One region of the Novosphingobium anseongense genome, then DNA from elsewhere that is predicted to be linked to it. Evidence: predicted binding sites of a transcription regulator. Region 1 holds the regulator's gene; the other holds the start of a gene.
What was found. Region 1 encodes LexA, which represses DNA repair genes until DNA is damaged. Its sites were predicted from a motif close to GTTCCNCNCTTGTTCT; they were not measured.

Region 2: the regulator LexA is predicted to act here: its motif matches at 1,388-1,403, upstream of WG901_RS23270 (DUF3072 domain-containing protein).

Annotation. Positions count from the first base shown of each region.
Region 1 is NZ_JBBHJZ010000001.1:1,070,921-1,074,124, forward strand. Features, by position in the region: gene moaC (cyclic pyranopterin monophosphate synthase MoaC) at 1-304, shown strand, start outside; gene WG901_RS05185 (molybdopterin molybdotransferase MoeA) at 301-1,506, shown strand; gene lexA (transcriptional repressor LexA) at 1,588-2,289, shown strand; gene WG901_RS05195 (ComEC/Rec2 family competence protein) at 2,389-3,204, opposite strand, start outside.
Region 2 is NZ_JBBHJZ010000010.1:532-3,735, reverse strand. Features, by position in the region: gene gstA (glutathione transferase GstA) at 1-173, opposite strand, end outside; gene WG901_RS23285 (hypothetical protein) at 190-522, opposite strand; gene WG901_RS23280 (hypothetical protein) at 691-954, shown strand; gene WG901_RS23275 (plasmid stabilization protein) at 970-1,266, opposite strand; gene WG901_RS23270 (DUF3072 domain-containing protein) at 1,415-1,642, shown strand; gene WG901_RS23265 (sensor histidine kinase) at 1,652-2,209, opposite strand; gene WG901_RS23260 (PAS domain-containing protein) at 2,110-2,634, opposite strand; gene WG901_RS23255 (hypothetical protein) at 3,093-3,204, shown strand, end outside.

The DNA.
Region 1 (3,204 bases):
GCGTATTGCGGGGATCATGGCGGCGAAGAAGACCGGCGAACTGATCCCGCTCTGTCACCCGCTGGCGCTCGATGCCGTGACGCTCGACTTCGCTTTCGAGGATGACGGTGTCCGTGCCACCGCCACGGCCTCGCTGACGGCCAAGACCGGCGTGGAAATGGAAGCCCTGACAGCGACTTCGATCGCACTCCTCACGATCTACGACATGGCCAAGGCGATCGACAAAGGCATGATCATCGACCAGGTTCGCCTGATCGAGAAGCGCGGCGGCAAGTCGGGCGACTGGCGGGCAGCCGACCTGTGAAGCCACCGCCGCTGCCGCTCGAGGAAGCCCAGGCGCGCCTGCTCGCGCTGGCGACGCCGTTGCCGATCGAGCGCGTCGACGTCGACAGTGCGTTGGGCCGCTATCTCGCCGAACCCGTCGGCGCCCGGCGTACCCATCCGGCGACCGATCTCTCGGCGATGGACGGCTATGCCGTAGCTGCCGGCGACATGGCCGGCCCCTGGCAGGTGATCGGCGAAAGCGCCGCGGGCCATCCGTTCGCGGGCGAAGTCCGCCGCGGCGGCGCCGCGCGCATCTCGACCGGCGCGGTGATGCCCGCCGGCGCGAGCGCGGTGATCCTCCAGGAGGACATTGCGCGCGAAGGCGACCGCATCACCTTGACCGGTGAAGCACCCATCCCGGCGGACAAGCACATCCGCCGCAGCGGGCTCGATTTCGCGCTCGGCACAGAGGTACTGACCGCGGGCCTGCATATCGGCCCGGCCCAGGCGGCGCTCGCGATTTCCGCTGGGCATAGCCATGTCGCCGTGCGCCGTCGGCCGCGCATCGTCGTGCTCGACAGCGGCGACGAGCTCGCGGTCGACCTCGAAAGCTGCGCGCCGCACCAGGTTCCGGCCAGCAACGGCGTCATGCTATCGGCGATGGCGCGCGCGCTGTCATGCGACGTCGAGCGTGTGGGCCCAGTACCCGATTCGATGGAGGCCATGGCGGAAGCGCTCGACCGCGCGGCCGAGGCCGACGTCGTCGTCACCAGCGGCGGCGCTTCGGTCGGCGATCACGACCTCGTTCGCCCGGCCCTGCTCGCCTGGGGTGCCGAACTCGACTTCTGGCGCGTCGCGATCAAGCCGGGCAAGCCGATCCTCGTCGCTACCCGGGGCAAGCAGATCATCCTCGGACTACCCGGCAATCCGGTGTCGAGCCACGTCACCGCCTATTTGTTCCTGCTACCGCTGCTGCGCGCGCTGCTCGGCGCTGCCCAGCCGTTGCCGCGGCGGATTCGCACCCGTTTGGCAGCCCCCATGCGTGCCGGCGGAGCGCGGCGCGAATTCCTGCGCGCGGTGTGGGATGGCGAAAGCGTGACACCGCAGGCGATCCAGGACAGCGGTGCGATAGCCCCGCTCGCCGCCAGTAACGCACTGATCGACCGCGCCGCTCATGAACCCGCTGGAGAGACTGGCGACACGGTCACGGCCTACTTGCTGGAGAATGGCGGAATTGCTTGACGGCACTCGAATCGTTTCTTAATTGTTCCGCATTCGTTCACTGAACTTCCGCCTATTTGAGCTTCAAGGGGAGACTGCAGGATGCTGACGCGCAAGCAGCACGAGTTGATCCGCTTCATCCAGACCCGCCTCGAAGAGAGCGGCGTTTCCCCCTCGTTCGAGGAAATGAAGGAAGCGCTCGATCTCAAGTCGAAGTCGGGCGTGCACCGGCTGATCTCGGCGCTCGAGGAGCGCGGCTTCATCCGCCGCCTGCCCAACCGTGCCCGCGCGCTCGAAGTGCTCAAGCAGCCCGAGGACGTGACGACCGCCAAGACCACGACCCGCGCCGCAGCCAACAGCAACTCCGCGCTGACCGCACTCAAGCCCGCGGCCCCGGCGCCGCGGCCCGAGCCGGCGAACGACGTCATCGAGATCCCGCTCCACGGCCGCATCGCTGCAGGCGTGCCGATCGAGGCGCTCGAAGGCCAGTCGATGCTGCCCGTTCCTGCCGCGCTGCTCGGCCCCGGCGAGCACTATGCGCTCGAGGTCTCGGGCGACTCGATGATCGAGGCAGGCATTCTCGACGGCGACTTCGCGCTGATCCGCCGCACCAATTCCGCGCGCGACGGCGAGATCGTGGTGGCGCTGATCCACGGCGAGGAAGCGACGCTCAAGTACCTTCATCATGAGAAGGGCCTGGTCCGTCTCGATCCGGCGAACTCGGCCTACGAGCCGCAGATCTATCGCGATGGCGAAGTCGAGGTTCAGGGCAAGCTGGCGGGACTGCTGCGGCGGTATCACTGATGGGGAACGGCGGCCTGCCGCCGCCTCATCGATAATTCTCGAAGCACCCTTCTCCAGGCACTCTATCCGATCGTCACCCGTGCGAAGGCAGGGGGCCATCTAAGGGCGCCTCGACGCACCCTCCGTTTCAGGACGGGAGCTTGGCTGGGTCCCTACATTTTCAGGGGCGACAAGGATTGCAGGCAAAGCTTTGGCGGCTTGAGTTTCGCCACGCCCGCTTGCGGGCCGGACCCACGGCCGATCTTCCGGCTTGCGCCACCAGCCGTGCTCGCCCTGCGTTTCGACGACCGTGGTCACGCGCCGCTCCGCCAGATCGATCGCCAGTCCACCGGTCCGCTCCAGCGTCCGTCGGTCGGCCTTGAGCCAGGCCGGACGGCAGCTGCGCGGCAGCCAGCGGTCGGAAATTACGATATCGACGCGGTCGCAGGCGGCCACCAGTTGCCGCTCGGCCACCCGGTCACGCCCGCGGCCGATCAGCAGATGCCATTCGCGCCCGGCCCGCGGCAGCGTGACCGCGCAGAAGTCGCGATTGCAGCGCGCGCCCGGCCATTGCTCGAGCAGCCGCAGTTCGCCGTCCATGCCCGAGAGTTCGGTGAGGTTGTCGCGAACGAATTCGCTCTTCTGTTCGCGCAGGACCAGCAGCCCGCCGCCGTCCACTCCCGTGATGCCGACATGACGCCCGTCGCCCGAGACCAGAATGTCGGGCGGGCGCAGGAAAGCGAGTGACACTGTCGCGACCAGCACCGGTGCCAACCCCCACAGCCGCAGGTGCCCGCGCCACAGCGCCAGCCAGAGCCCGCCCGCAACGAACAGCGCGATCGCGCCACGCCCCATGGCGGGCATGGTCGTCACCGCGCCGGGCTGCGCCGCGACCCAGTGCGCGAGCGCGAGCATCACGTCGATCGACTGCCCAGT
Region 2 (3,204 bases), on a different contig from region 1:
TCGAGCGCGAGCGCGGGTACATAGCCCTTGGGATTGATGGTCGTATAGTCCTTGCTGCTTGCCGTGGTCTTGGACTTCAGATCGACCTGCTCTGTCTCGAACGCCAGGCCGCTCTCGATGAGCGCGATATGGTCGGCGAGGCTGCACGCGCCCGGTGAATAATAAAGCTTCATGCCATCTCTCCTGCGATTATCGGCTGGACGTTTCGAGACTGCGGGCCTTGGCGTCCGCCCAGCGCTTGCCGGCATCGCCGCCCCACAGCAGCCAGGCGATGAAGCCGGCGGACGGATCACCGTCGGAGTTCCACTTGTGCGTTTTCGTGTCCTTGTCGACCGCATGGCGCGCGAAGAAGCTGTGCATCGACTTCACATCCGCTTCGCTCAGGTCCCGCTGCTCGGCGAGTTGGTGCGCGCGATCGACACCGACCTGCGTGCCGCCCCGGTTGAACTTCTCGCGCAGGCGCAGGCCGCGCCGGGCCGCTGACGCCATCCTCAGATTGGGTTTGAAAGTCTTCGCGGTCATCACCGTCACTCCTGTCCGGTTGAGGAACGCCGTCGATGCGGAGAGGGTTTCGCGAGAGCATTGGTGGAAGTTAGCATCGCGAACGAACGATCATCGCCGGCCAAGGCCGGACACCATCCCGTCACGCCTGATGGACGATATTTCGTCGTGCGCGGTCGGCTTTGGCGCATGTCTAATCCCACGCTCGAACCGGACAAGCGCGAGCGGCTGGTCCGGCAACTGATGGCGGCCCGGCGCGCGGTCGCGCAGGCCAGAAGGGCCGGCGACATGGCGACCGAGGATGCAGCCCACGCCGATGTCGACGTGGCGAAACGCGCCTTGGGCGAGCGTGGTCCGGTCTGGTGGAGCGACGGTGCGCCAGATCTCAACCGCCACATGGCGCGCACCGGTCCCTATGCCGACTGGTATGCCGGCCTGAAGGCTGACGACTAGGGCGATCGCGAAGGTCTAGCCGCGCGCTTGCCTGCGGCGGGTTTCCCAGCCTTTCTTTGCGGCGGCCGACCTTTTCTCGTGGCTCTGGGACGAACCGATCTTGCCACCACCCTTGCGCGACGCGCTGTGGTTCTCGGGCTTGCCGCGGCCCGATCCGGATTTGTTGCCGCCACCGGATTCCTTGTTCACCGTCGCCCACGCACGGCGTTCGGCTTCCTTCTTGCCGACACCGCGGTCCTCATAGCCTTCCTCGATATGCTCGGCCTTGCGCTTCTGCTTGTCCGTGTAGCTCGACTTGTCGCCCTGCGGCATCGCTGGTCTCCTGAACACTCGCCCCCGCATTCTGCGAGAACGACCAACCCGCAAATTTGCTTCCTCGCTTCGTCGCGGATGCCGGTACGGGAACCGACGGTTCATGTCTCCGTTCTGAAGAGGAACAATATAGGAACATGAGATCGCCATGACCAAACAGCTGCACAATCCCAAGCTCGACGAGCATCCCGGCTCGAACACCGAAAAGAATCCCGAAGACTGGGTGTCCGGCGATGATCCGATGACCGGGGCGCAGGGCTCCTATCTGACGACGCTGTGCGAGGAGGCGGGCGAAGCGCCGCCGCCTGCCGATCTCAGCAAGGCCGAGGCATCAAAGCGCATCGACGCGCTCAAGGCGAAGCTCGGGCTCGACTGACTGCGGTGGTCAGTTGGTGAGCTGGTCGCGCGCGAGGCAGATCGTCACGACCCGTTCGCCGTCCTGCCACGCCTGTTCGATCGTACCACCGAGCCCATGCAGCGCCGCGCGCATCAGCTCTGTCCCGAACCCCCGATCGCCATTGTCTTCGCTTCCACCGCGTTCGCGCCACGCGATGGTGACGTTCGCTTCCATTGTAGAGATGTCGACCACGAGCCGACCGTCGGGATTGGAGAGAGCACCATATTTCACGGCGTTGGTGGCGAGTTCGTGCAGTAGCAGCGCGAGTGAGGTCGAAGCACGCGCGCCCACAGGTGCGTCGCACTGCGCGACGGTGACCTGACCGTCGTCGCGATAGGGCTCCAGTACCGCACCGATGACCTCGCTCAGCGCCGCACCGGGCTGCTCTTCGCCCGGAAGCCCAAGGACGAGTTGCTGTGCGGCGCCGAGCGCCGTAATCCGGCTGCTCAGGTCGTCGGCGAAGTCATCGACGTCTTCGGCCCGTCGCCGGCCGACGCTGACGAGGCCCTGCACGATAGACAGCAGGTTCTTGATGCGGTGATGCATCTCGCGGACCAGCAGCCGCTGGTCCTCGGCATGACACAGACGCTCGCCGATATCGCGCGCGATCTTTGACGCCCGATGATCGCGCCCGCGGCGTTGCGCACCGGCGAGATGGTGACTTCGATATGCACGGACGCGCCATCACTGCGGCGGCGCACCGTCTCGAACCGGTCGATGCGTTCGCCGGCCCGCAGCTTGCTGATGATGTCCGCTTCCTCATGGAGCCGGTCTTCGGGGATGATCAGCGTGATGGGTTGGCCGATCGCCTCGTTCGCGGTGAAACCGAACAGTCTCTCCGCTCCGGCATTCCAGCTGGTGATAATGCCGTCGAGGGTCTTGCTGAGGATGGCATCGCCGGAATTGTCGACCACCGAGGAGAGCCACAAGCCGGCGTCGAATTTGGGATCGTACATCGTCGATTGGCTCATGTTCTCTCGTTCCCGGAATGCCCGGCAGTCATGTGAAAAACTATGACGGCCGGTGAGCAGAGTCGCCGCAGCACTCGTCGCAAGAACTTAGAAAGATCGACGGGTGACGGCAACGCCTTGGCAGGCTGCCGGTGTCGTGGTTGGTCAGCCATCCTGCTTGCTGCGCTTGCTTGTATTGGCGCCGAAGCGGACCTCTCGTGATCGTCCGATTTTCTCTTTAGCTGACTTTCGAGATCGTGCTCGCGAACGACGGGTTTGTCCCAAAGCAAGTCGCTCCCACCACCGCACCGGTAATATGAATGATCGGCAGGTTTCAGGGAGCCGCTTTGGAGCGCTGAATGTCTAAAATGTTGGCGCTGAGTGACACAGGTGCAGACGAGTCGTTGGCGCTCATTACAGTGACCGTCGCATCTCTCGCTGTTCACGAAGAGGAAGTCTCCAGATGATATGTCTCAACAATGATCTCCGTGATTTTGCTTTCCGCATCGATTGCGTCGGCCGGAGTACCGTCAGGCGATGAAGCCGGCACGTCCAATCCATGGGCTGAATTTTCACGTTCTGTCGCGCGGC